One region of the Halomonas sp. LS-001 genome, then DNA from elsewhere that is predicted to be linked to it. Evidence: riboswitches for the same ligand, from Rfam matches in the RefSeq annotation. Region 1 holds a riboswitch; the other holds the start of a gene.
What was found. Region 1 has a riboswitch for thiamine pyrophosphate ahead of ACU6TU_RS12185 (sodium:solute symporter). Riboswitches for the same ligand answer to the same signal wherever they lie in the genome.
Positions count from the first base shown of each region.

Region 2: linked by a shared signal. The riboswitch ahead of tenA (thiaminase II) and the one ahead of ACU6TU_RS12185 (sodium:solute symporter) in region 1 are both predicted to bind thiamine pyrophosphate.

Region 1 is NZ_CM129816.1:2,690,852-2,693,984, forward strand. Features, by position in the region: gene ACU6TU_RS12180 (MFS transporter) at 1-119, shown strand, start outside; gene ACU6TU_RS12185 (sodium:solute symporter) at 97-1,491, opposite strand; TPP riboswitch at 1,481-1,586, opposite strand; gene ACU6TU_RS12190 (peroxidase-related enzyme) at 1,708-2,298, opposite strand; gene ACU6TU_RS12195 (hypothetical protein) at 2,456-3,133, shown strand, end outside.
Region 2 is NZ_CM129816.1:153,903-157,035, reverse strand. Features, by position in the region: gene thiC (phosphomethylpyrimidine synthase ThiC) at 1-793, opposite strand, end outside; gene tenA (thiaminase II) at 875-1,543, opposite strand; TPP riboswitch at 1,622-1,784, opposite strand; gene ACU6TU_RS00715 (hypothetical protein) at 2,260-3,069, shown strand.

The DNA of each region.
Region 1 (3,133 bases):
ATTGGCTGGGCGCGGGGGCTTTTCCGTTACTGCTGGGCGTGCTGGTGATTTTGATAACCAGCGGCCTGGGGCTGCTGGCTCTGCGTTTACGCTACCTCAAACGGCCGCTCGGCGATTGAGCAACGCCATCATCACGCTCACCAGCGTCGAGGCCAGCAAGGCACCCACAAAAGGCGCCAGTGTGGGAATGCTGTTTGGAAAGGTGGCCGCCAGCACACCCGCACTCAGGTTGCCTTGCGCCACCCAACCGGGCAGCACGGTACCGAGCATGCCCGCAACGCCACCGGCAATGGCCGCGACGGGTGTCATCCTCGACCACAGCCCAAGCAACACTGGTACCACAATGGCGGCGCAGAGCAGGTCGGCAATCAGGAAGAGACGCAGTACCGATACGCCCTGCAGCGCGACAATTACCACCGGCACCATCAGCAGTACCGTCACCCAACGGGCCACGCCCAGTGAGCCTTTCTGCGCAGAGAACTGCTCGCTGGCCAGGGAAGCGATAGCGTTCTGCAGCGTGTCCACGCTGGAAGCAACCAGCGTCACCGCCAGCACCAAGGCGGGGAGCGCCAGCCAGTTCGGCGCTTCAGACAGCAGCGCAAAAAACGGGATAGGTGGCTCGCCAAGGGCCACCCCACTCATCGCCGCCACGATACCCAAGCCACCAATCAACATGACCACCACCACGGTCGCGCCACCGCCCAGCCAGGCACCGCGTGCCAGGCTACGGTTATCTTCTGCGGCCCATACCCGCTGCCAGTAGCCCTGGTGGAAAAGGTTAGCGGCCGTCACTGCTATCACCAGGGTAAGTGCCACGCTCAGTGCGCTCCCGATAGGCGCGCTGGGCATAACGGCATCAGCTGGCAATTCAGGCAGCGCGTTCAAGGCAACGCCGCCAACAATCACCAGCAGGATAATCAGTAGCCAGGCCTGCCAGCGGTCCGTGGCCAGGCTCGCCCTGAGACCACCAACGGCGGTATAAAGCAAGGTAGTGAGCGCCACACCGAGAATCACCAGCGCAGGCGGCACATCAGAAAGCAGCGCGGTAATCGCACCAATCGCCGTTAGCTCAGCGGCCAGAAAGCAGGCCATGTAAGCCACTGATACCAGCGTTACCCAGTAGCGTACACCACGCCCGTAGCAAGCCTGGGCAAACTCGGCGATGCTGCGCCCCTTTGGCAGGGCACGGCGGATTTTAGGACCGTATAAACCCAGCACAATAAAAGGCAGTGCTGACCCGATGGCATACCCCGCCAGAGCAACCGGGCCAACAAAGGCACCGATTTCCGGCGGCGCGAACAGAATCCACGCCCCCATGCCTGAGGCCAGAAAGGATAGGCCAATGGTGAATGAAGATTGCGAGTTACGTGCGGAAAGGTAGTCATCCACGGCGTTATCGCCAAGCAGATGATTGGCATAGCGCGCCCGCAGACCCAAAAAAGCAAAACAGAAAAGTGCCGCGCCAAGCGCCGCGGCTGTCAGATATGGCATGTCGCACTTCCTCCGCCGGTACGAACCGGATCAGGTTCCAGGGTCTGCGCGCAACGGCGCGTATTCTCAGCCCTAAGGCTCCCCTGGCGACAGTGAATGTAAGTTGTCAGTAGTAGACTCTATTATTGTTGCGGATTGCTATAAACGAGTAAAGCTCAGACAATTAAAACCCAGGTAATTAAAACCCGGGCAATTAAAACCCAGGCCAGTAAAGCCTCAGCTCTTGTCGCGCGGCACTCGCCCCATCAGATAGAACTCGCTATTGGGCGGCGTGCCTGTCAGCGTTACCAGGCGGTTGGAAAGGCCAAAAAAGGCAGTAATGGCACCAATATCCCAGATATCTTCACGCGTGAACCCTACCGCATTCAGGCGTGCTTCCCAGTCATCTGTCAACTCGCCGACATCCAGGCCGCAATACAGCGCAAAATCCAGCATGACACGATGGCGCTCACTAATCGGCGCCGTACGGTGATTGATCGCCACCTGATCCGCCAGGTGCGGGTCTTTACTGTAAATGCGCACCAGAGCGCCATGGGCTACCACGCAGTAAAGGCAGCGGTTACGGGCGCTGGTGGCTACCACTATCATCTCTTTTTCGGCTTTGCTTAGCGTGTCTGACTCACGCTCCATAAGGGCATCATGGTAGGCAAAAAACGCCCGGAATTCGTCAGGCCGGTGGGCCAGCATCAAAAACACGTTGGGCACAAAACCGGCCTTTTCCTGCACGGCCAGAATGGTGTCACGGATATCATCAGGCAACTCGTTGAGCTCTTCCGGTACGCTGAAACGGCTAAGTGATGTGTTCATTCTGATTCCTGTTGTTTTTGTGAGTCGTGAGTCGTGAGTCAAAAGCTTTTCTTTTATTGCTACGCTCGCCATACTGAACACCGCATTAATTAAAGCTTGTTTACTTTTTTGGCGCATGCGCATTGCAGCGCTGATTGTTTGCTTATAGGGAAGCCCCATGCGCTACAACGAAGCGAAGGAACATACCCCCGGTCGCCTCCACAATCTCTTCGCCGATCCTTATCATGCGTTCGATAATGAAAGCCATGAGCGCCAGCTGCATATCCGCGTGATGCTTCACCAGCTTGCCGTCATTCCTATGCAACGAGGTCTGTTAACGCTAAGGGTGATCCATGGCTGGCAAAACGGTGGTTATGACCCCAGCGAGCTGCAATATGCGGAATATCCCCTGAACACCCTAGCGGACCTTAAACGTGTCAGCACCCTGTTCAATGCGGATGCCAAACATGCCAACACTTTCCCATGCACTGATAACAGCTTGCTGGCGGCGCCTTTAGATACTGTGATTGCCAATGCGCTAGCAGATGGTCAAAAGCTGGATCAGGACATCCGTCTTCGCCCCGCTCACTGGCCTGAATTCAACGGTGGGCTGACGCTTTACACACTTTTCAAGATGTATCATCGCCTGGTATATAGCGAAGATGATGCCTACCGTAGCAGCCAGTGTCGTACACCGGCAGGCATTCGCGAAATCCATGAATTCCATTTAGAAGAAGGTGAGTTTGCGTTTTTAACGCCGCCGGATCGTCACTTTACTCAGGAAGCATCGATACTGGTAATGCATGAAAGCCAGCTGGAACCTTTCGAGCACCTTCTGACTGAGACTCTGCCGCTT
Region 2 (3,133 bases), 1.3 Mb from region 1:
AAAGGTCCATGATGGTGTCCGATCCCCAGCGGATCCCCCAGGTCATTTTGTCGACCTCTTCTTCAATCGACGAGGTGACCGCTGAGTTACCCAGGTTGCCGTTAATCTTCACCAGGAAATTACGGCCAATAATCATCGGCTCGGATTCAGGGTGATTGATATTATTAGGAATAATCGCTCGCCCACGGGCCACTTCGTCGCGCACAAATTCCGGCGTGATTTCTTCCGGCAGGCTGGCACCAAAGTTCTGGCCAGCATGCTGATGGCCCAGAATGCGCTCGACTTCGGCGGTGCCTAACGTCTGGCGACGCTGGTTCTCGCGGATGGCAATAAACTCCATTTCCGGCGTGATAATGCCCTGGCGCGCATAGTGCAGCTGGGTGACGTTCTTGCCCGCTTTTGCCCGGCGTGGGGTGCGGGTTAAATCAAAGCGCAGCTGGGCAAGCGTTGGGTCGTTAGCGCGACGATTGCCGTACTCACTGGTTGGGCCATCTAGGAACTCGGTATCGTCACGCTCTTCAATCCAGGTACGGCGCAGCGCGGGTAAGCCCTGGCGTAAATCGTTGCTGGCCGCGGGGTCGGTGTAAGGGCCAGAGGTGTCATACACCAGCAGCGGCGGGTTCTCTTCATCGATGCTGCTGGTTTTGGTAGGCGACAGGGTGATTTCCCGAAACGGCACGCGGATATCCGGCCGTGAGCCCTCGACATACACTTTGCGCGAGGCGGGCAGCGGCGCAATGGCAGCGGCATCGACCTGGGCGGTTTCTGCTAGAAAGTGGCTAGTTTTACTCATGATGATTTCCTTGGGTTTATTGTTTGCTTGTTGTTATGAAACGGTTGTTATAAGGCGATTGAACGGATGGATTGGCCGGTGTCAGTGAGCAAGATCCAACCCCATCTGCCAGAAATCGATTTCCAGGCGGGTGGCATCGCCAAATATCCTGCTCAGTTCGGCAAAACGGGCGGGGGTCACCTCGGCAAGGCGAGCGTTGAGCCATTCCAGTTCCGCCTGCATGGCGGCCTGAAACTCCTCGCTTTCGTACATGGCGATCCAGGCGTCAAAGGGATTTTTCGCGCCGCGTAGGGTGAACGGCTGAGCGTTCAGCCAGTTGGCAATTTCGCCGTAACCCACCAGGCAAGGGGCCAGCGCCACGTGCAAATCCAGCAGGTCGCCACGGTTGCCGGTATCCAGCACATAGCGGGTGTAGGCAAGCGTTGCTCGCGCTTCCGGCAGCTGGGCCAACTCATCTTCTGAAATGCCCCACTCCTGGCAGAACCCCACGTGCAGGCCCAGCTCCACATCCACGATGGCTTTTAAACCCTCATGGGCCTGGCGCAGGTCAGCAAGGGTCGGGCTTTTATAGGCGGCCAAGGCGTAAGCACGGGCGAAGTGAATCAGAAACAGATAATCCTGTTTCAGATAGTGGCGAAACGAGGGTTCGGGTAGCGCGGCGGTGCCCAGCTGGCGGACAAAATCGTGCTCAATATAGGCACGCCAGTCGTCATGGCAGGCGTTGGTAAGGTCGGTAAAGCAGTAGCCCATGATGCCTCCGGTGGTAATGATCCGGAAGGCGGGCGATTGAGATCGAGGGAATGGCACGGAAGGTGGCGTGAAGCTGAGCCGAGGCCATCGCTTGATCCCTACGCCGGTACCCGAGCTGCCCTCTTCATGAGGAGCCGCCCATTAGCCGGATCAGGTTCAGCGGGACCAGCGCTTTGGCAGCATCTAAGTGATACGCCCTGCGCCATCTCAGCCGGATTCACCGGCACCCCGTCAAGCAGTTAATGCAAGCAGTCTAGGAGGCAGAGGCAGGAGATGCAAGGGGATCCGACAGCTAAGTTCGGCGCAAACATTAAATGGGCATAAAGAAAATTTTGCCGTTCAGCGCAACAGCGATTGGTATGCATGAAAGTGTGATGCGGCATTCGTGTATCGGCAGCATAAGCGCCCCGTTGCTCTATTTGAGTGTCGGCAATGCGCGTTTTTCCTTATCCCTGGCATGGGTGAGTGCTTAATTTGACGGGTGTTTTTTACAAACCCAAGAAGTGGCAATGAGTTGATAAGGCTAACTGTATGTTTATGTGCTATTTTGATAATGGCTTAAAAAAAATAAATCTCATGCATGCTTTTTTGGCAAACTTTAGAACGAAAATTAATAAATCTTTATTATCGATTTTTTATCAGTTTTTGGCAGAATTAAGTTTTCTAGAAAAACGCGCATGCGCAATAATAAACGGTTATACGCCCGAGGAGCGTTAATGAACGGAGTCTGCGCTTTATGTAATCGGTCAATGAAGCTGAAAGATAGTCACTTCATGCCTAAGGCAATTTATCGAACTATTAAAAAAGGTTTTCCAGGGCAAGGGGAAGATATTATTTGGATCTCTGGCTTTGATAAGTCAGCAGCGTATACCGATAAACAAGCCAAAAAACATCTGCTTTGCGAAAATTGTGAGTTGAAGTTCTCCAAAAATGGAGAGGATATAGTACTACCACTGATGGCTCGCCCAAACGGTTTCAAGCTAGCTACGAAAATAAGGAAGTATAAGGCACTGACTAGCGTACAGGATGAAGTTTGGTATTTTCCACCTAATGGAGAGTTAGCCTTTGGATTCATGTATTTTGCCGTCAGTATTGCTTGGAGGATGTCGGCAACAGACTGGGGGTCATGCGGATTACCCGACACAGAAAACTCAATTCGCAAGGAAAAAATGTATGCTTTTTCGAAATTTCTTATGGGAGATTCAGCTTTACCAGAAAACACTTACCTGGCCGTATATGTTGAGAATCAAGTAGTTGACACACCATCAATGAGCTTTCCTACAGTCAAAAATCATGATGGCTATCAACATATAGTATTTAGTATACCTGGGATAAAATTCAGCATTGTCGCTGGCAGCAATCTAGGCTCTGGGGTAGTAAAGACATTTTCTCACAGTTCAACAAGGGTTTACTTTGTCAGTCGTAGCTTGAAATCGCACCCTGATTATCATTTCATGGTTAACTTCCTAAAGCATGAATCAAAAGCAAAAGGGCGCCTACTTAGGGAGCGCTCCCAAAACGTATAACAAGTTGCAACAACAACGGCATTCGTTGTCACCAATTTTATTCAAAATTGCCACCAGCCGTGTC